One region of the Neobacillus camarae genome, then DNA from elsewhere that is predicted to be linked to it. Evidence: riboswitches for the same ligand, from Rfam matches in the RefSeq annotation. Region 1 holds a riboswitch; each other region holds the start of a gene.
The links. Region 1 has a riboswitch for cyclic di-GMP ahead of ACY8D0_RS07765 (hypothetical protein). Riboswitches for the same ligand answer to the same signal wherever they lie in the genome.
Positions count from the first base shown of each region.

Region 2: it holds a riboswitch for cyclic di-GMP, as region 1 does, so the genes downstream of both, ACY8D0_RS11850 (DUF3789 domain-containing protein) here and ACY8D0_RS07765 (hypothetical protein) in region 1, are expected to answer to the same signal.
Region 3: it holds a riboswitch for cyclic di-GMP, as region 1 does, so the genes downstream of both, fliM (flagellar motor switch protein FliM) here and ACY8D0_RS07765 (hypothetical protein) in region 1, are expected to answer to the same signal.
Region 4: it holds a riboswitch for cyclic di-GMP, as region 1 does, so the genes downstream of both, ACY8D0_RS09945 (DUF3789 domain-containing protein) here and ACY8D0_RS07765 (hypothetical protein) in region 1, are expected to answer to the same signal.

Region 1 is NZ_JBUCKX010000001.1:1,686,835-1,692,375, forward strand. It holds gene ACY8D0_RS07745 (sensor histidine kinase) at 1-828, opposite strand, end outside; gene ACY8D0_RS07750 (DUF1700 domain-containing protein) at 1,023-1,535, shown strand; gene ACY8D0_RS07755 (DUF4097 family beta strand repeat-containing protein) at 1,539-2,498, shown strand; gene ACY8D0_RS07760 (GNAT family N-acetyltransferase) at 2,622-3,215, shown strand; cyclic di-GMP riboswitch class I at 3,299-3,382, shown strand; gene ACY8D0_RS07765 (hypothetical protein) at 3,412-3,633, shown strand; gene ACY8D0_RS07770 (PAS domain-containing protein) at 3,937-4,821, shown strand; gene ACY8D0_RS07775 (YciI family protein) at 5,012-5,308, shown strand.
Region 2 is NZ_JBUCKX010000002.1:870,653-876,193, reverse strand. It holds gene ACY8D0_RS11875 (flagellar hook-basal body protein) at 1-312, opposite strand, end outside; gene ACY8D0_RS11870 (flagellar hook-basal body protein) at 318-1,154, opposite strand; gene ACY8D0_RS11865 (YaaR family protein) at 1,170-1,607, opposite strand; gene motA (flagellar motor stator protein MotA) at 1,689-2,489, shown strand; gene ACY8D0_RS11855 (flagellar motor protein MotB) at 2,486-3,208, shown strand; cyclic di-GMP riboswitch class I at 3,339-3,422, shown strand; gene ACY8D0_RS11850 (DUF3789 domain-containing protein) at 3,464-3,583, shown strand; gene ACY8D0_RS11845 (hypothetical protein) at 3,716-3,853, shown strand; gene ACY8D0_RS11840 (SgcJ/EcaC family oxidoreductase) at 3,929-4,372, opposite strand; gene ACY8D0_RS11835 (SRPBCC family protein) at 4,432-4,857, opposite strand; partial or broken gene ACY8D0_RS11830 (Nif3-like dinuclear metal center hexameric protein) at 5,072-5,541, opposite strand, start outside.
Region 3 is NZ_JBUCKX010000002.1:888,422-893,962, reverse strand. It holds gene ACY8D0_RS11955 (flagellar protein FliT) at 1-326, opposite strand, end outside; partial or broken gene fliN (flagellar motor switch protein FliN) at 342-611, opposite strand; gene fliM (flagellar motor switch protein FliM) at 709-1,650, opposite strand; cyclic di-GMP riboswitch class I at 1,775-1,861, opposite strand; gene ACY8D0_RS11940 (flagellar hook-basal body complex protein) at 2,014-2,820, opposite strand; gene ACY8D0_RS11935 (flagellar hook capping FlgD N-terminal domain-containing protein) at 2,833-3,249, opposite strand; gene ACY8D0_RS11930 (flagellar hook-length control protein FliK) at 3,262-4,341, opposite strand; gene ACY8D0_RS11925 (glucosaminidase domain-containing protein) at 4,450-5,133, shown strand; gene fliD (flagellar filament capping protein FliD) at 5,154-5,541, opposite strand, start outside.
Region 4 is NZ_JBUCKX010000002.1:460,865-466,405, reverse strand. It holds gene ACY8D0_RS09955 (REP-associated tyrosine transposase) at 5-499, opposite strand; partial or broken gene ACY8D0_RS09950 (YifB family Mg chelatase-like AAA ATPase) at 501-2,029, opposite strand; cyclic di-GMP riboswitch class I at 2,692-2,777, shown strand; gene ACY8D0_RS09945 (DUF3789 domain-containing protein) at 2,828-2,953, shown strand; gene ACY8D0_RS09940 (VanZ family protein) at 3,231-3,677, opposite strand; gene ACY8D0_RS09935 (UDP-glucose dehydrogenase family protein) at 3,889-5,208, opposite strand; gene ACY8D0_RS09930 (sugar phosphate nucleotidyltransferase) at 5,470-5,541, opposite strand, start outside.

The DNA.
Region 1 (5,541 bases):
ATGTAAAAGGAAAGACAATCGCTCTTCATTTTCCTCTGGCGCAATTTGATGAATGTGCTTTCGAATATCATCTAAGCCTTTACGAGAAACATTCGCTAGCATTTCTATTTTCTTTTTTGCTTTCTCCACATCGGTTTCCAGCAAATACGATACCGCATCTAGTCCAACAGTAACTGAAGTAAAATGATGGCCAATCGTGTCGTGCAGCTCTTGAGCCAGCCGGTTCCGTTCTTGAAGCAGCGTGACCTTCTCAATTTGCTCGGCATATTGCTGAAGCACCCGATATTGCTCTTGGATTAATTTATATTGTTTACTATTTTCTTCGATCATCCGTTTGGTCCGTTGCTGCGACTGAATGACATAGTTAAAACAGGCCCCAAAGCCGAAAAAGATAAAGATATCGATGTACTGCATCAGATAGGTGGCTGTGTCAGTAGTCCATAAACGCGGGATCGGGAAGACAATAAAAAATAAGGGAAAGGTCCACTTCGCCGTCTGTTTGGTGGCAAGGTAACCGATCATTAAGAAAGTCATGATGACGGTAGAGGTGCCAAGGTCAAATTGTCGCACGATATTAAAATAAATGGCAGCTCCGCCTGTCACTATCAGTTCGGCAACAGGGTAGAAGATCGGATTTTTGTAGCCGGGCCTCCAAAAAATATGGGGGACAATATAGGAAACTGTTAATATACCGATAAAAACGAAAAAAGATAACCCTCCTGATTCTTCCCTATGAAGAATAAAGTAAAGAACACCAGAAAGATACCAGCATAGTCTTAGGAAAAAAATAAACCAGTCCACCCAGATCCAATTATGGTCTGTCTTCATGTTACGCCCCACCCCTGATACTTTTTACCTATCCTTACCTATCTTACAAGAATTTGGACATTAGTCATAGCCTAAAAATAAAGAATTTTATTAAAAAGGCTGTAATTAGCTTTATTTTATGACTGGCTGCACTACGGTCATATGACTTTTTCTTTGTATGATAAGGCCATAGGGTAAAGAAAGGAACGAAGAACATGAATAAAGAAGAAATGCTCCAAGAGTTAGATGAGCGATTAAAAGGGCTGCCGCTTGAGGACCGGGTAAAACTGGTTGAACTATATAAGGATCTAATGGAAGTGGCAAATGAAAATCGATTAGCGGACCCCAAATTATCCGCGACATTAGAAGATACCTATCCGTTGCCGAGCGATACTGAAAAAGATCCTTACCGTAATATGGGTCGAATCATTCTGGCATCCCTCAGTTTATTTTTCTTTAATCTCATTTTTGTATTAGGTCCTGTACTTGCGATTTTTGGAGTTTATTTGTCACTATGCATCGTAGCAATTTGCTTTGTATTATCCCCGCTATTTGTCCTGACACAGGTGTTTATGGGCGGATTTACAAACTTCGAGTTATTTTTATCGTTGATTGTTTGCGGAGTAGGAGTGGCTCTCGGAGCAGGTATGGCTATAGCTGGGAAAGGTTTCTACAAGCTTTTAAGTAAATACGTAAACTGGAATAGTAGACTAATAAAAGGAGAATAAAAAATGAGAAAATTAATGTACGGGGCGTTAGCATTAGTAATAATTGGAGTGGTTGGTGTGATTATGTCCATCAACACTTCCGGTGCGGAGGCATTTACATTCAGTTCTGTGGGTGTTCATCAATCAAAAGAGGCATCAGCCGAAGGAATCCGAAATGTACGCATTGAATCACCAACTGTCGATGTCAAGCTTGTGTCAACTAACGGAGATAAGATTGAAGCAGAATTTTCAGGAAAAGCAGGGAAAAAGAGTAAAAATCTTTATAAGCTAGATATGGCCAAAGACGGCAATACCCTTAAAATCACAATGGATAAGGAAGATAAGTTTCAATTTATGATGTTTAACTTTACCAAGGTAGAACTAAATGTCAAAGTGCCAGAAAAAGTTTATGATTCGATTGAAATCAAGGCGGCATCCGGTGATATAAACTTAGAGGAAATTCAAGGAAAAGTCATAACGATTGAAACACAATCAGGGGATATTAAAGCTACAGACGCAGTGGCCGAAGATCATTTTGTGCTTCATGCATCTAGTGGAGACATCGTGGCTTCTGAAAATCGCTCCAATCAAATGGAGTTTGTAACAAGCAGCGGCGATATTACGATAAACAATAACGAGGCCAAGGGAACTGATTTAGTTACTAGCAGTGGTGATATTGTATCAGGGAATACGGTATCCGAGGACATCAAGATGAATACTTCTTCTGGAGACATTGTTGCAAAAATGAAAGAAATGAAGGGGAATGTCGAGTTGGAAGCTAGCAGCGGTGATATCGATGTGAGTTTCACCAAATCACCGACCTCATTGAAAGTGGATTACAAAACGAGTTCAGGTGATGGAATAGCCCATTTAGACGAGATGAATTACTCAGAGAAGTCAGAACATCGAATCGTTGGAAAAATCGGAGACGGCAAGGTTACATTAACAGCGAGAACAAGTTCAGGTGATTTTACTATTCGATGATACCTGCTCAACCATTAAATCCGGCTTTTACAGTAAGCCGGTTTTTTTGTGTGAACTGAGCAGCTGGTGTAAGCAGGTATTGTTTCATAGAGTGGCGAAATTAATTCCCTATAAAGGGAGAGGATGCTATTGGAAACAGAAATAATCTTAAATGGGGAGTCCATTTCTCTTATTCCACTAAAAGTTAAGTATAAGGAACCATTATTTGAGGCTTTAAATAGTCCTGATATTTGGGAATATACCTGGCGGCAAGTGAAAACAGTGGAGGATCTAGAGCAAATAATAATGACAGCGATGGACAACAAAAAGGCAGGAAAGCAAATCCCTTTTGTTATAAAGGATAAACTGACAGGAAAAATAATCGGAACGACTAGAATTGGTGATATTGATTTGGTTAATCGCAATGTGGAGATCGGTTGGACCTGGCTTTCACCAGAAGTTTGGAGAACCAACGTAAACACAGAATGCAAATATTTATTATTAAAGTATTGCTTTGAAGAACTAAACGTCATTCGGGTTCAATTTTCGGTTAGTGGACAAAACTTACGATCTCAAAAGGCAGTCGAGCGAATAGGGGCAACAAAAGAGGGAACTTTTCGAAAACATAGAATCAAACCAGATGGTACCATACACGACAATATATTCTACAGTATAGTGGATGATGAATGGGAGTCAGTAAAAGAAAGATTGATGTATTTATTAGAGAAAAAATATTGATTACTAATTAACACTTTTTTAGAATTTTTGTTTTCAATTATTGTAAAAATGTAATATAATTTTAATAATAAAATAATTATTTTAATAGAAAAAGGCAAACCACTCGAAAGATTGGGACGCAAAGCTTCAGGTCTAAGGTGTTACACTATGACGGCTGAGTTGCCTAAAATAGAACATATTTTAGGGGTGTATCTTTGTGGCAGCTCTTGCTTATGAACAAGAACCATATTTTGATGTTAGAGTACTAAGTGATGAAAATCTAGTAGAGTTATATGTTAATTCTATACTGGAAAAGTATGATCATGATGTAAAAGTTTTGGAAGAAGAATTATTGGTAAGAAGGTTATTTTTGGTCGCCTTAGAATGGTATGATAATAAAAAAAGCGTTTTTCGCTTAAGTAAAGGGATTCTAAGTTAACTATCTGATCTGGCAGAAAAATAGCTCCGGAACCAAAAATGCAAATGGCAGTCTTAAACAAGGCTTGGATAAGCTTAAATTAACAAAAAAGTGCAATGGTTTATTATAGCCGCTGCACTTTTTTGTTTGGACATTTCTTCTGGAGCAATGGAGATGGGAACAAAATTACTGAAGCTCAACATGGAGAAATTTCAATCGAAAGTGAAATCACCCGGATACTAGGATCGGGAAAAAATATCCTTTGTTTTACGTTATAAGATGAAATATAATGGTAGAATCAAATTTAATCGGAGTCTAGTTAACATGCAGGAAATATCGGATATTCAGCAAATGTTCTCGTTAATATCAGAAAAGTCCCTAAACATTATCTCATCTATTTCAGCTGATGGAGTATTCACTTATATCTCTCCCAATGTGAAGGCATTACTTGGATATACTCCAGATGAAGTTGTTGGGAAACCCGCAGCATCTTTTAACCACCCTGGAACCAATACAAAATTTCTAGAGCATCGCGATTCGTTGTACGTCGATCAGGATACGGTACGATTTACCGGTCAAGTTCGGCATAAAAATGGAGAATATCGGTGGTATGAGACTACAGCTCAATATATCCGCAACCATTCAGGAGATATCATACAAACCATTGGGGTGGGGCAGGACATTACAGACCGTAAAGAAACAGACGAGACAATTGCCTACTATGCCTATCATGACAGTGAAACTAAATTGCCAAATCGGCGTTTGTTTAAGAGACGCCTCCGTCTACTTTTAGAGGAATCTAAAAGTGAATGTCATGGACTGATGTTGCTTGATTTGGATGGTTTTAAGCACGTCAACGATACTTTTGGCCACGATATTGGTGACCAACTTCTTATAGAAGCGGCAAAAAGGTTGACATTCGCAGTGGGAGACAAGGGTTTTGCCGCCCGTTGGGGTGGTGACGAGTTCACGGTTTTTCAAGCGGATGTTAAATGCCGGGCTGATTTTACTTCTCTAGTTGAGCGGATTAAGGAGGTAATCTCCGAACCATTTAAAATATCGGGCCATACGATTTGCATTGCAGCAAGTATTGGTGTGGCATTTTCTCAAGAGGATGGGGAAACGGTCGAAGAGCTGATAAAAAATGCGGATTCGGCGATGTATCGTGCCAAAAATCAGGCGAAAGGTTTGAATGGTTCTCATAACTAACAAGGACTCGTCGATATTCCAAAAGCCAAAATCGATAAAAACCGTTTGACGAAAGCAATAAATTAATAGGATACGGAAAATTGGCGGGCTAGTATGCCTGCTTTTTTTGTGGGCGTTTTAATAAAGGAAATGGACGCGAATAAGTCGAATTTTTTTATTAAATAACTGATGAATTAGGGGAGTAACTAGGATGGAACAATTTGTATACTTAATCAAACCAACACGGCCAGATTTTTTGGAAACCATGACAAAGGAAGAATCAGAAATCATGGGACATCATTTTGAGTATCTTCAAGGCCTTTTAGATGAAGGCAAGCTAATTTTGGCGGGACCTTGTCTAGATGGTGCATTCGGCATTGTTGTCTTTCAGGTTGAATCCATGGAAGCCGCTTATAAAATGATGGAAAATGACCCATCTGTCTTACAGGGAATCATGACGGCAGAAATTCATCCGTATAGAGTTTCACTTATCAATAACAAATTATAAGGGTTAAGGACAACGGAATTGTTTTATAAGTTATTGGTTTTTTACGGTGGATTCATTTCATATATGATCTGGAAATATTGAAGACTGACTCAAAAAATAAGTAGTTCCGTTTCTGTGGAGAACATTCGAAATGGCATACTATAATAGCAGACCAATTCACCTATGATTTGGTATCTTCCTTATCCTTTTATAACAATGGTTATGGATTTTAACATATGAATTAGTATACAGCT
Region 2 (5,541 bases), on a different contig from region 1:
AAAATACCCGCTGCCTTCAATCATGAAATCAAACGGCTGATCAGTCTGCTTCGGTGCACCCTGGGTCCACTCAATCGGTGTAGCCGCAATCCGGGAACCAAACGTGGTCCGGATTCCAAGCGGCGACTTCCGTCCAACCTCCTCTTGTGTATCCGCCTGATTTTGAATCGAAACCGTCAAGTTTTCGGAAAAGGTGGCTTCCCGTCGTTTAAAGCCCTCAGTGTCCACATTCGCGATATTATTCGCGATCGTGTCCAGCTTGCCCTGATAGGCCCGGACTCCAGATGAGGCAATCAATAAAGATGTATTCATACCCGTTATACCCTTCCAATCGTGTTTAGTTGTTCAAGCGTTGTGTCATAAGCCTGGAGGACTTTTTGATTGGCCTCATACAGGCGGATATTGCCCATCATGTCGGTGATTGTTTGCGACAGGTCGACATTCGACTGCTCAATCATTTTATGTTGCAGCTGCAATCCAGCTGGGAGGGTTTGCTCCAGCATCACCGCCGTGGCACCCTCCAGTTCATATAATCCATTATCTTTTTTGACTAATTGATTGGGATTGTCTACCACCATGATGCCGAGCGAACCAACAATCCGTGCACTCGCAGTGTCTCCCGGATGCACAATAATTTCACCATCCGTTCCGATGGAGATATCACCACCGGAAATTTCTGCATCCGCTATCGGCTGGCCGTCCTTTCCCAATACCAAATCTCCAGCGGCTGTCACCAGTTGGCCATTTTCATTGACCGAAAACCGGCCATTGCGGGTTAATTGTATTCCCCCATCCGCTGTTTGTACCGCAAAAAAAGCAGCCGGCTGGACAGTCTGGCCGTTTTCCAGATTTGGTGCAAGTGCTTGGTCGTTGATCGCCACATCAAACGGCAGGTTCGTGCTTACCAAACTTCCCTGCGAAAATAAGGGCAAGTTCTCCTGGTTATAGACCCCCATGGATAAAGTCCCAATTTTGGGTGCCATCCCTGTATTTTGATTGATGCGCGACAGCAGCATTTCCGGAAATGACCGCAATGGGCTGCTGTCCTGTTTAAAACCGGGCGTTTCCGCGTTTGCTAGATTATTCGTCAACGCATTTTGTCTTCTTTGCAGCGCAATCATGCCGGATGCGGCCGTATCAATCCCTCTCAGCATATTCTCAGTCCTCCCTTATGTATATAAATTGACCAACAATCCCTTTACTTCGCCGATGGTCTTTAACAGCTCCACCGATGAGGTTTGTTTTTCCATGACCTGTTCCGAAATTTTAATCAACTGCTGGTCAACTTGTTTAATAATTTTCAGCTTCTTATCTCGTCCATTGGATTGAAAATGCCGATACTCTTCTAAGGAATAACCGTTCTGCACGACCTCTTTTAAAAAATCCTGGATGCTTTGTTTATAGTCAAGCAAATCCTTAACGGATTGGGAGGCAGCAAGGCGGCTTCCGTTTTGGTCCAGCTGTTTCAGAAGCGTCTGCAGGCGTTCCCCGGTGAAATCGTGCTGTGTTTCATGAAAAACTTGCTGGAAAGCAAGGGAATCCTTTCCCTTTTCCCGGACAGATACAAAGCGTTCCTGGCTGACTCCATGGGTCTGTTGGATCTTCATTCGAGGCACCCCTTTCGCAAAGTACACGGAGCAATTGCTTTTGATAAAACTACACTAAAGAATAAACCAAAGGAGAAAATTATGTCTAGTATTTTTGGAATTTTATTAGCACTGCTCGTCATCGGAGTCGGAATGATTTTAAAAGGCGCGCCGCTCACGGCTTTGAACAACCCTGCGGCATTTTTGATTATTTTTGGCGGTACCGTTGCCGCCTTGTTGATTGCGTTTCCGTTTCGCGAAATCAAGAATTTCCCGAAGTTGCTGAAAATTGCCCTGTTTGAACCGAAGCTCCCTTCGAAAGCAGAACAGGTAAAGATTTTAATCGAATGCGCGGAAGTTGCCAAACGGGAAGGATTTTTGGCACTGGAGGAAATGGCCGAATCCGCAGATGACCCTTTTTTCAAGAAAGGATTAGAAATGATTATTGACGGGTATGAAACTGAATTTATCGAGGAAGTGTTAATGGAGGAGATAGAAGCGATTAGTCAGCGCCACAAGACAGGTGCGCTGATTTTTTCACAAGCAGCCACTTATGCTCCGTCACTTGGGGTGCTTGGTGCCGTCGTCGGTTTGATTGCCGCTCTCGGTTCGTTATCGCAAATTGAAAAAATCGGCCATTCCATCGCCGCTGCCTTCATCGCCACCCTGCTCGGGATTTTTTCCGGATATGTGCTGTGGAACCCGCTAGCCAACAAGTTAAAGCGGCTGTCCAAACAGGAGCAGGAATTAAAGCTTTTAATGGTTGAGGGGCTATTGTCGATTTATCAAGGAGTGCTCCCAAGCGCTTTAGAGAAAAAACTGTCTGTCCATATTCCACCCTCCGAACGAAAGGCCTTAGAAAAACAACAACCTGGGGAGGACTTGGAGGAGAGCATGGCATGAAAAGACGGCAGCGGGTGTTTGACAACGAACACGAAGAACATACGGACGAGTCCTGGCTGATCCCCTATGCGGATTTGCTTACATTACTGCTGGCGTTATTTATTGTGCTGTATGCGGCCAGCACGATTGACAAAGAGAAATATCAATCCATCATGGAATCGTTCCAGTCGGAACTGACGGGAACCCAAATTGAGGAGAAAAAAGCCGGACTGTCTCCTACACTCCCTAAAGCGGATGCCGAACAGGAAGAGACCGGAGAAAACAATGACAAAGAACTCAATGTGTTAAAGCAGCAGTTGGAAAGTTACATCAACGCCAACAATCTGCAAAGCTCGGTTACGCTTCAGGAAACAGAAAAAGGAATCGAGGTGTCCCTAAAAGAAGTGGTGTTGTTTGATTCCGGACGGGCGGAATTGAAGGAGCGTTCGTATCAGACTCTAAACGGAATTGTCGGCCTGATCAATACGGTGCCTAATCCAATCAATATTGAAGGGCATACGGATAATGTGCCGGCCCACAATACGAGTTATGCTTCCAACTGGGAGCTTTCCGCGGCGCGTGCCGCAAGCGTGCTTCACTATTTTGAGACCCAGCAGGTAGCCCCAAGCCGGATGCAGTTTTCCGGATATGGTGAATTTAAGCCCCTTTATCCCAATGACTCAGACGAGCATCGCCAGGCCAACCGCCGGGTGACCATCGTAATTCTGCGCGGCAGCTGATGATGGCTGCCGCAATTTTACTTGTGTAGGAATTATTTTTTAAAAAGTTGTTATTTGAACCCTAAACTTTTTGGAGAAGGATGCCGATATAAAAAATAACAGGTAAATACTGTTAATCACATTCATAACTCGTACGAAAGGGCAAAATGACCGAAAGGTGATGGCGCAAAACTACAGGGGCTAAGGCGCAACGCTATGCTAGCCAGTTACCGAATATGAACCTTCCTGCGATTTATGTAAAACGGAGGGAACACAATGTTTGCTTTTGCTGCAGGTTTAGTGACGGGGTCCTTTTTCATGCTAGTAATTATGAGTCTAATGACAGCTGCCAAAGAGGCAGACCGCCATATCGAATTATCTGTAACGAAAGAATAGTGACATAGACCCTAACACAATCCTCCGTTTAGGGTCTATTCATTTTTTTATAACGGCTGTGTAAAAAAGCGCATTGGGGCGGAAAAAAGCAAGCAAGCCTAACACAGCCTCATCATAAAGGAGTAATGTTTTATGTCAAAAAGTTTATGGACCACACCGGAAGAATATGTCCGGAGGAAACGGTTAAAAAAGAAGGCAGCCTATGTGTTTATACTGCTTGGCACCGCAGTCCTTAGTACACTATTGACCTTGCTGACAAACCAATATTGAGAAAAACAGGGGAAGTGAATAGCACTTCCCCCTTTGCTTCCCTAGACCGATAAAAGTAAAAAGCTCACTTCCGTTTTATGACAACAACTCCCTCAATTCATTTGTCATTTGCTCCACCAACTCGGGTCTTCCATGAAATTGTGCCGGTGTATTTTGAAACAGTTGAATACGCCATACTCCATCCATCTTTACCAATACCAAAGTTTGATGCGCATTTACATTGGGATTGAGATCCGTTTGCTGAGGGGGCACCATACCAGCAATGGCCCTCAAAATAGCAATATCAGGACTAAGAAACTGGATATGCTTCACTTTGCTGATATATCGGGCAGTTAAATGATGCTCAAAAATGGGCGCTACATGCGCAAAAATTTCCTGATTGCCAATAACTTGGCTTCCATCAAACCCAATCATCTCTCCATCCTTAGCGAATAACTTGGCCATATCACGTGCATTCCGATGATTCCAAGCATCTAAAAGCTCAGTATATACTGTTTTTACTATGTCTATTTTTTCCATATAGATTTTCTCCTCATCCGTATTTAATTTCTATTAAGAAAAAGGATGCATCCAATAGATTATCCTTCGATATAGTGAGGAAGCTTTTCTTTGACGATTTTCTCCCAGCCGCCGTCCATCACTCCACGAATGACTGTGTGCGGTTGCCCAAATTCCGTGGTTTTTTCTGCATCCCATCCAGAATGAATCAAGGTAAACTCCGTGGCCGCCTCATCTACCTTTTTCAATTCAAATTCAAGATGCCAGTCTTTTCCCCAGTTGAAACCAATCTTATTTGGAGGGTCAAGCTCGGTAATTTTACAAGGAGAATCCCCGAATGGCCCTGCTTGAAGAACGAACTCATGGCCCATGAGCGGTTCAAGGGTACTAGGCATCCACCAAGCAGCTATGCCTTCTGATGTTGAAACGGCCTTCCATACCTTTTCAATCGGTGCTTTCAGTACCATCGTTTTGCGGATTTCCGGTAGTGTTTCATTTATTTCCATTCCTTAATACCTCCAAATCTATATAACACCTTTTAATGTCACTAGTTATAATAACACCTTTTAGTGTTATGTCAAATAGTTTCCCTTTTTCAACGAACTCACATGCAATCAATCCATCATATCATTTGCAAAAATGGCTTAATAAACACAACAGGGCAGCATAATGACTAGAAGCCCAAATCAAAAGATCTAACTCTCATTTCACAGCTTACCTTTATAACCACCATTTTTCCTGTGGGATTAAAACTGTTTCAATAGGAAAGTTTTTCTCGAACCATTCCTTCATTAATGTCCTATGAACAAGATATTCCGATGCGGAATGGGAAACGCCGATTAAAGACATCGAAGTATTCGAAGCGTAGTCCATCATTTGTTTGTATTTTTTTTACCATATTCATTATCAATATGACAATGGATTTCGCCCGTAATGTAAGCTTGAACACCATTCTCTTCCGCTTCTTTCATCCAATCCACTACATCACCACATCCAGCAACAATCGCAACCCTTTGAATATCTGCCAATTTTTGACCTTCAAAATCAACATAAGGAATTTCAAAGATTTTCTCTAAAGTGGAAATCAGCTTGTCAGAGTTTGTTTTTTCGATATTAGCATATAGGACATATTCATTTTTTGCCTGCAATGATGCATCAACAAGGATTTCGGCATTTAGCCTTTTGGCCAT
Region 3 (5,541 bases), on a different contig from region 1:
ACTGCCTGCCAATCTTCGTACTGCCTCTTGACGAATTGATTATTTTGCTCGTTCCTGTTTCGGCTGGACATTTCCCGCATCACACGCTGAAGCTCTGGTTTGATTTCCTCTTCCAGGGACAAAAGCTGGTTCAAAATCCTGCGAATGAATTCATTCATTAGTGGCTTCCCCGCTTTCTCATCCAGCCGGTTAATGGCGGTTATGCATTCTTCCCGCTGCCCGATGAGTTCCGGTACCTTCTCCTCGGCCCCCTGCTTCAGCGCCTCCAAAACCCTCACCGTTAAGTCCAAATAATGATTAAGTTGAGCCTGTTTTTCCTCATACATATGTTTGGATCCCTTTTATAAAGGTGATTGGCAAATTTCCTTAATTCTTACGCCAAAGTGCTCCTCGATGACGACCACTTCGCCCCTGGCAATCAGCTTATTGTTGACAAAAATATCAACCGGCTCCCCTGACATCTTGTCCAGCTCCACAATGGAACCGCTCGTTAATTCCAGCACCTCGCTGATTTTCATTTTGGTTCTCCCCAGTTCCACGACAATCTCTAACGGGATCTCCAAAAGGAGGTCTAAGTTCATTTGTTCTGTTTGAGGTCCTTGGTCAGGATCAGGCTCAAGCTCTGTAAACAGAAACGGCTTTTCGGCCACTTCCTGCCTGTCACCGCCAAGCAAGGCAGCCATTTCATCCTGGGTGAGTTTCCCCTGCTCAATCACGCGCCCTCTCTCCTTCCACCACATGTTCAATTTTCATTGCTACCCTGGATTTCTTCGTGCCAGGATGCGCGAAAAACTTCACTTCTTCATTGACCCTTACTTGCAAAGGCTCATCGACCAGTTGGTGCAATTGAATAACATCATTCACAGAAAGTCCAAGCAGTTCCTCAATCGTGATGGATGCCCGTCCCAATTCTGTAATAACCGGAACCGTCAAATGCTCAATCCGCCCTTGCAAAAATTCACTTTCATCCTTGTTCTTCGCCCATTTTCCATGTCCGTACCAGTTATGGGAGGACAGTTTGGGTATAAACGGCTCTAACAATATGTAAGGAATACACAAATGCATCATCTGTTCCATCTTTCCGATGGTAATCTGGAAGCGGATGACGATTACGGTTTCAGTGGGAATTCCCAATTGTAAAAACTGCGGATTGGTTTCCATATTGACATACGCAAGCGGCAGGACCATAATATCGCTCCAGGCCTTCTGAAGAATTTGGACCACGCCCTCAAGCAGGCGCTTCAATACGTTTGATTCAATCGGCGTAAGAGAAGTTCTTCCCCATTCCCCAATGGTCCCCTTACCGCCCAAAAGACGGTCAATCATGACAAACGCCATTTGCGGATTCAATTCCATCGCCATGCGGATGCCCTGCTCTCCGGATTCAAACACACTTAAAATCGTGGTATCGGGCAGCTGATTAATGAATTCCTCGTACAGCATCTGTTCCACACTGGCGGCATCCACTTGGACAAACGTCCGCAATTCAGAGGAGATAAACGAAGCAAATTGATAAGCAAAGTTCTCGTGAATTCTAGTCAGAACCCGGACCTGTTCCATTGATAACCGCAATGCTTTTTTAAAATCGTAGACTTTTGGTTCAGCTGGGCCACCACCAAAACTTAGGGAATTCGGCATACCATTGTCCATTTATTCACACCTCTTATTCCTTAAAGACTATTTAAATATGCCCACAAAAAAAGACGAGACCACCCCGAAGAATAGTCTCGTCCATAGCAAATAAACATAGATAGTTTAGGACAACAAACCTATTATCGGTAGCTGGCGAGCATACTGTATTGACAATTTAGCCCCTTTAGCTTTGCGTCACTGGGTTTCCCCAGGTTTGCCTTTATCAATTTTCGAATTATTCTAGGAAAATGATAACATTACAAATATATATTTTCAAATAAATTTTGTAGAATACCCCCATAAAATGACGAATGCGTTCGAATTATATATATTTTTGTCAAAAAAAGGAGAATATCTGGGATGATATTCTCACATTGGTGGTTATCGTTTTAAGTTTACTAGTTCCTCCAAAATGGAGTCGGACACGGTGATGATTTTCGCATTGGCTTGGAAGCCCCTTTGAGCGGTGATCATGTCGGTCAGCTCCTCTGACAAATCGACATTCGACATTTCCAGGGCGCCTGAGATAATCGAAGCATCGCTGCCCTGTTTTAGCAGACCTGCCATTCTGCGGCTGTCGGCATTTGGGGTTAACGAATATAAAGATCCTCCCGCTTTATCAAGCCCGCCTGGATTGTTTACCTCTACGGTTCCGATTTTAATAGTGGAATCTACACTGTTGCCTTTCGCATCCACCCCAATGATCTCCCCGGTGGAGTCAATGGCAAAGGAAATGTATTTATTCGGAATGGTAATTGTGGCACCTGTTTGATCTAAAACAAACAAGCCATTTTGGGAGACCAACTGATTGTTACTGTCTACTTTGAAATTGCCGGCCCGTGTTAAAAACTGTTCCCCGGCCGCATTTTGAACCACAAAGAAGCCATCTCCATCAATATAGAGGTCGGTGCCGATATTCGTTGTCGTCGGGCTTCCCGGCGTAAACACCGTATCAATGCTGCCCACTTTAGTTCCCAACCCGACTTGTATCGGATTGGTACCGCCTGAGGCGGGATTATCCTTGGGTCCAGTTGCATCCTTTACGGTCTGGCTGAAGATATCTTCAAACATGACCCGGCTTTTTTGAAATCCTACGGTATTGACGTTTGCAATGTTATTACCAATGACATCTAACTTCGTTTGAAACCCTTTAAGCCCTGATACTCCTGAATTTAATGAACGTAACATGTGGTTTTCCCCCTAGTTTTGATTGATTTCCATGGAAGTGATGCTGCTCGATACAATTTCTTGGTCACCGACTTTGTAGTAGACCTGATTGTTTTTATAATTAATCCCCGTAACGATTCCGCTCTCCTGTGCATTGGTTTCAGGATTCGTCCAGGTGACGGTATTGCCCAACACGTACGAGTGCTGACTGAGATTATTGCTTGACTCGAGGTAGGCTGTCAGCGAGTTATTTAAGTTGGACAACTGCTCCAGTACGCTGAGCTGCGCCATTTGTCCAATGAATTCCCCGTCCTGCTGCGGCTGGGTCGGGTCTTGGTTTTGCAGTTGGGTGACCAATATTTTAAGAAACGCTTCTTTTCCTAAATCTTGTTTTGCCTGGGTGCTTGCGGATGCGGTTGTGTAGTTGTTGATAGAATTAATCGTTGTCACGGCTGGTCCTCCTTAGGCAGTTGTGTTAATTTGTGAAGCCCCATCTATAGGCAAATCATATTCGCGATATTCTTCTTGGGGCTGTATCGCTTGCAGGCCGCCACGCTTTCGGGAATCCGGCTGTTGGCCTTGTCTGCCATGTGAATCTCCCCGTTGCGAGAGGGTTCCCATGAAGTTGAGGGCCGGGCTTTGGATTTGCTGGGTGATATCGATTTTGGCCACTTGCAGTCCTTGTGTTTCAAGGCTGGAGCGCAATGCTTGGACATTGGTTTCCAACAAGTCCTTACCAAGCGGCGTGCTGGTCAAGAATTCTGCGGTTACTTGTCCATCCTGAATTTTAACTTTGACCTCCACTTTCCCTAAATGCTTCGGCACCAGAGTAAAGGCCGCCTCAATTCCATCTTCGGAACCGGACACTTGGATAGCGGACTCGATAAACTGCGTGATGTCTTGGTCGAAACGATCCGCCCGTACGGTTTGAGCCGGCATGTCGGTCGGATCCCCACTAGGGGCAACCATGGCCTGAGTTGTCATTTCATTTCCGGATGACACCATCACCTGCGGTGTTAAGTTCACCACTTGAACATCATCGGTCGCCTTTTGTGGGGAGTCCCATCCACTTACATCTTCTTTAGTCTGCATTTGAAAGGGGATGGCTTCTTCTTTGTTAAGTGTCGGTTCCGCTAGGGATCTCCCATCCAATACCTGAAAGGTGCCTGTTCCCGATTGCTGTTCTCCAGTCACTCCATCTTTCGTTTGAAGTTCCATAGCCGGTATGTCGGGGTGTTCAGGTAACAAGGCAGCTGGGATATCTCCTGTTGTCACTACTACCGGTTGAAGCAATCCCTCCTGATTAGATTCAACATCGGGATTTCCCGCATTAGGACAAAGCTGATTTATGCGGCCTGCCTGTTGAAGGAACGGGAACAGCAGCAATTGAGGTAGGTCTGCATTTGGCTCACTTTCCGGTTCTTCCTCCTGGCTGGACAATTGGAGCAACAGATCAAAAGCAGCAGTCGGTTCTCCCTCTTTTCCAGTTGTTTTACTCGGCTGTTTGCTGAGTTGATTCTGTATTGCTGCAAGCTGGATCACTTTTTTCACCTACTTTTTAACAAATAAGTATTTTTTTAGAAAAGTTATTTTCATAGAGGTATAATAGAGATAAAATAAAAACAAACACGTGATAAGGAGACGACAGCTATGAATATCGGAAATCTGTCCACCAATTGGTTGCTTTACAAAACCATGATGGACATTTCACGTATCGGACAAAGTCCATCAACCTCTCTATCCGGCTTGAACAGCAGTTCGTTTGAACTTCTGTTGCAGCAAGCTCTCCTGCAAGCTGAACTCAATCAAACTAGCAATTCGGATATTTCTTCATTGCTATTTTCCGGCTTGAATTCCTACACGGCCGGTGATGTATCCGAACCTTTGCAAGCAACAACCGGTACAGAGTTAAATACTGCCGCAATCGATGCTGATGCCCTGAACTCTTATTTAAAAGGTGTGTTGCAAAATACCGGGCAATACTTCGCCGAGGCTGGGGAAAAGTATCAAATCAGCCCCGCGCTCTTGGCTGCGATTTCGATTCATGAGACTGGCAACGGAACCTCTAATGCTGCCCGGTTTAAATATAATGTAGCTGGGATGATGGGCAAAAACGGGTTAAAATCCTACGACTCGATTCAGGACAGCATTTTTGATATGGCCCGTAACCTGCGGGAAAATTATTTGGACAAGGGTAAAACATCGATTGCTCAAATTGGAGCCAAATACGCGCCGATTGGCGCAGCCAACGACCCGAATCAGTTAAATAACCATTGGGTGACTGGCGTTCAACGCTATTTTGATACGATAACCGGGAAGACCGAGCTCGCTTAATGCGGGGGGTCTTCCTTTTTTTATTGTCCGGTTTGCTGGTACAGCCATGAGCTTTGGGAGTTGAATTGAGAGATGGCCTGCTCCATAGCGGAGAATTTGCTGTAATATTGGTCTTCCTTTTTCGATAATCGATCGTTTTGCGTGCTAATATCATTTTGAATGTTCGTCAATAATTTACCGATGACGCTTTGGTCGTACAGGCTGTTTCCCGTATAACCGGCCTTGCTCGTCAGGTCTTTGATACCGTTCTGAAAGATATCGGAGAGCTGATTGATGAAGCCATTGGTCCCTTTATCCGTATCCCCAAGCTGTGAAAACAACTTTTCCACTGCGTCGGGATCCTCTTGGATTGCTTGTCGTAGCTTGGTTTCATCGACATACAATTTCCCCTTATCCTGATAGCTATTG
Region 4 (5,541 bases), on a different contig from region 1:
ACCTTCATAAAAACCAAGCAGGCTGTTCCTTATTCATAAAACTCGGAGGAATGATTCTGGAACTTTTGTATAGCGGGAAGCTGCTCCATGGATAGTATTCCGGCCTTCTGACCATTTTGGCTTCAACAGGATTCAAATGGATGTACCGGCTGACATCCAGCATCCCTTGTTTGTCTTCAATGACATGGTCATAGAACCGTTTCTCATAGACATGGCCCGTTAAGCGGTACTTCGTATTATAGTAATTGGCGTACCGTTTATTGACGAGTGACATCAATTTGGAGAGTGACACCTCCGAGCTACGGATTTGCAAGTGATAATGGTTGGTCATCAAGCAATAGGAGGCGATTTCGAATCGATAGTCCCGATGGAGTTGACTGAGGATATGGAGAAAGGCCTCAAAATCAGATGCGTTACGAAACAGCGGGTCACGACGATTGCCCCTGCAGACGATATGATAAAACCGATGGGGGATCCAGATACGCTTCTCACGTGACATATCAAGTTTCCCTCGCGACACTCTGTTGTTTTTGGTAGCTCCAGCGCCTTAGCGCCATTGCTTCCCAGATGGCTTGGTCGGAAATCTCTGCTTCCCCCGCCAAATCGGATATCGACCTGGCCAGCCTAAGGATTTTGATTTGCACCCGATTGCTCCAATTTTGCTTGGCTACCACATTTGTCAGCATGTTTTGCTGGTTACTCGATATTCGGCACGTCTCCAACAGAATCTCAACTGGCACCTTCGCATTGGTAACTTCTTGCTGATAACGCTCGTATTGGCGTTCACGAGCCAATTCCACCAATTTCTTGATTTCCTTGGAAGACTTGTTCCGAATGATGGATTGATTAAGGTTAACCGACTTTAAGGATAAAAGGATATCAATCCGGTCATACACTGGACCTGACAAACGATTTCGATAGGCTTGGATTTGTTTGGAGGAACACGTGCAATAGTGGCTGGCGGAGCCAAGGTATCCACAGGGGCATGGATTCATGGCACCGATCAGGATAAAGGAACAAGGATAGGTCACCGTGGAATGGGCCCGGCTGATCGTCACCTCGCCTGTCTCCAGCGGCTGCCGCAGCATATCCAGTGTCTTTTTGGGGAACTCTGCTATCTCATCTAAAAATAAAACTCCATGATGGGCCAAAGAAATCTCTCCCGGCCGAGGTGTGGATCCGCCGCCAATAATCGCAACAGATGATGCCGAATGATGGGGGTGACGATACGGGGTAGGATGGATTAATTTCTCACCCGCCAATTGGTATAAGCTCATAACTTCGAGCTGGGATTGATTGGTCAGCGAAGGCAGAATTGATGGAAAGGTTTCCGCCAGCAAACTCTTCCCACAGCCAGGCGGACCGCTCATTAACACATTATGCTCGCCAGCCGCAGCAATCATCAGAGCCCGCTTCGCCTGCTCATGACCGATTACATGGGCGAAATCCTTTAAAGGACGATGCGAAAACTGTGGTATAGGAGCCTCAGAGACCGCCGCTGGAATCAATGTCAAACTTTCCTGCCCCTCTAAATGCTGTACGACTTCTTCAATATGTTGGACCACCCGACAGTCTAGTCCTTGCAGCAGTTGGATGGGAATGGATGGGTCAAAAGGAAAATAAACCTTTTTGAGTCCGAGGCTTTTTGCCGCAGTCAATGCCGGCAGCATCCCTTCCGCTTTTACCACTGTCCCATCAAGAGACAGAGCGCCAATAAACGCCGTATCCAAAGGAATCTCGCCTTTAATAAAATTCAGCTCTTTTAAAGCGGCAATGGCAATCGCCAAATCAAACAACGGTCCATTTTTCTTCTGTTCCGCTGGCGAAAGATTCACCACCACCTTTTGGTCCGTCACGTCGGCATCAAACCGGCTCAGTGCCGCAATTACCCGCTCCCGTGACTCTTAACGGAGGCATCAGGCAACCCAACAATCACCATTGACTCCGTGCCAGGCGTAATCCTCACCTCCACCTGAACGCAGTAGCCTTCTAACCCTTTTAAGCCAATACTTGACACCTTCACAGTCATAAAACAACCTCCTGGAAAAGCCTCGTATTCTTAAATCTGTAACCTGCAAATAGCAATGGGAATTCTAATTAGTGAAGAGAGTGAGAAAAAATGATAGGAATCGTTAGAAAGGAGAAAATCAGTTGAGGAATACTATATACGGCAACCTAAGACTACACCCCCATTCTACCACTTCCCGTACAGCTAGCAACCATGCATTCTTCGACAAAATTCGCATTGTTCGGGTGGTGACAGGGTGGTGACAGGCACCGGAATTTTATAACCGTCTAATACCGGACAGGCAATCCGTCAACTTCCGGCCATTTTGGAATAGCAAATTTTTTATATTTTCCCTTTATATATAGAAGGAATCACAGTAATCGCCGTGGAATTATACCATGGTATAATTCCACGGCGATTACTGCATATTGAAAAATAACAAACTTTCATTCTACAAATCTCGACAAACTTCGGGCGGTGACAGGCACCGAAATATGTAGTTGTAACACCTTTCTTGCTGTAGCTAATCCTCCTTTACAAAAGCCATGATTAACAGACTGCTGGGCCTTTTGTTTCTTTACCGTTTATATTCTCCTGTTTTTTTGGTTTGCCCTTTGTTAATAGTTTATTTGCTATTTAGCATTAGCAAGATATGGTATAATATGATTGTAATAGACATAGTTCGTACGAAAGGGCAAAGCCGTTGAAAGATGGTGGCGCAAAACTATAGGGGCTACGGTTCTTGAAACTATGCCAGCCAGGTGCCGAATATGAAGCCTTCCTGCGAATTATGGGTTTAAAAAGTTCAGGAGGGGTACTATGTTATATTTTCTTGCAGGATTACTTGTCGGGTCCACTTTCATTGTTTTGATCATGAGTCTTATGATGGCAGCAAAAAATGGTGACCAGCAACTAGAAAAATTCTATAACCAGAATTTAAACTGATTTGTAGATCGACTCAATGTATACACATTAATGAAAACGGTTACAAATTATGGCGTAGCTAAAAGAATTGAAACCAACCTATATGGGAGTTGATTTCGATGGACGAGCAAGGGAATTTTCTAGTTGGGTTAGTATGGGGCACTTCTCTAAGTGTTCCATTGTGGTTAGCGTTTTTCGGCTGGTTGAGGATCATATTGCATTTTATCTTATAATTTATATACATAGAAAAGGCTCGGCTGCCACTCATTCGTGGCAGCCGAGTTTGAATAAGTACCGGTTAACGAGTCCTTGCCTTTATTCGTCTATTTACCAAATAGGTTATCGTCAAGAAAATAAAGGCACCAAATGAATCGATTAAAACATCCCTAAAAGAAGAGACTCTTCCTGGCATAAACGATTGATGGTATTCATCCGTCATCGCGTAAAAGAAGGTAATTAGCCATGCCAAGAAATAAGAGAATCGTTTTACACCCAGTGACTTAAACAATAAAAATGCAAGAAATCCGAACACTAGAAAATGGGTTGATTTTCTCATCATTAGGTTTAAAATACCAACCTCCTGATTGTCTGCACTTGGTGTACTGATTGCCTTATGTTCCGTTTCCACTATCTTGTGGATTGCTTTAGAGGTGTTTTCCCCTGTAAAATAGGGCAGCTGCGTAAAGCAAAAGATACATATCATCCATACAATCGCCCCTTTAGCCCACTTCTTCTGCTTCGTCACTACACTTCCCCCTTGTTGCCAAACAGGGAATCTAATCCCCCATCATCATATTATAAACAGCCAACAGGCCTTCATACAGGGAGACCTACGTTTATCTGGGCTGTTAAAAAAAGAATTTCATTATCTATGTAATGTATAAAGTTGTAATTCAAAAAGAGGAAGGACTTAAATCTCCTCCCTCTCATCATTTCTTCCAAGGCTCACTAAAGTATTATACCAGTGAAACCTCTAATGTATTTACTGTTTCTCTACCAATGGAATCATAAACAATTTTAGCTTTCTTCGCACTTGTTAAATCATAGCAATTACGACCATCAAGAATGATAGGGTTCTTCATTAACTTGCTATATTGTGATAGATCAAAGTCTTTGACCTCATCCCACTCCGTAAAGATAAAGCAGACATCAGCATCTTTAATTGTCTCTTCAATAGTTGGGCAATAAGTAATCTCGTTAGGGTATTTCTTCTCAAAGTTATCCACGCCTACAGGATCCCATGCTCTAACATTAGCGCCATCCTCCAGCATAATAGGGATATTAACTAAAGATGGTGCCTCTCTTAAATCATCCGTACCGGGTTTGAACGTTAAACCAAGAACGGCTATATTCAATCCTTTTAAACTATCAAAATACTTACGAGACTTCTTAATTAATTTGAGTTTTTGGTTTTCGTTTACATCAATTGCAGCCTTAATTGTTTTCAACTCATAATCATGGAAGTTAGCCAGCCAGTGTAAAGCCTTTGTATCCTTCGGGAAACAAGATCCACCATAACCAATTCCTGAATTTAAGAATCTATTCCCGATACGGCTGTCATACCCCATTCCAAGCGCAACATCATCAATGTCCGCACCAATGATTTCACAAAGGTTAGCAATTTCATTAATAAAAGAAATCTTAAGGGCTAGAAAATCATTAGATGCGTATTTAATCATTTCGGCACTTTTGCGATTCGTTACGACAATAGGTGCCTCAAAATCTTTGTATACTTCCCGCAGTACTTCTCCAGCTTCCTGATTTTCTACTCCAATAACAATTCTAGATGCGTGCAAGGTATCCCGTACAGCTGTACCCTGTGACAAAAACTCGGGATTGGAAGCAACTGATACCTTAACGTTATGAGCAAGGTTGTTTTTAATCAAGTCCTCCACTTTATCGTTTGTTCCAATCGGTACAGTTGATTTCACAACCACTACACAGTCTTTCTCAATGCTTTGGGCAATTTGTTCCGCAACTGCATACACATACGATAAATTAGCAGAACCATCATGCTTTTCAGGGGTTCCAACTCCAATAAAAATTACATCAGCATCTTTATATGCTTCCTTATAATTAGTGGTGAAGGTCAGTTTATTCATATTTTTTACCATTAGTTCATCTAAACCTGGTTCATAAATAGGGGAAACACCAGAGTTCATCAAGGAAACTTTCTTCTTATCTATATCAACACAAGAAACAGAATGCCCTTTTTCAGCTAAACACACACCTGTTACTAAGCCGACGTAACCAGTTCCAGCTACAGCAATTTTCAATTTAAATTCCACCTTTACTAGAGTAAGTAAAAAAATCCAGATGGGTTCAATTCACATTTTAGAATACAAATTAAATCAAACAAAAAAATAACAAATATTATTAATAACCTAACTTTAGCAGAGTTATATAATAGCTACGAAACTTCCACATTTCTGAACAAGGATTTCTATACAATTGATTCAATGTACTTGGAAGTTTTAAATCATTGGTTCCAGGATAGATTAATATAAAAAGGGAAAGAACTTAGTCCCTCCCTTATTTTATAAGATCACTTTTGCTTTTGACTTATTAAAATGATTAATGACATCATCCCATTCAAAGTAAAGGCGAGT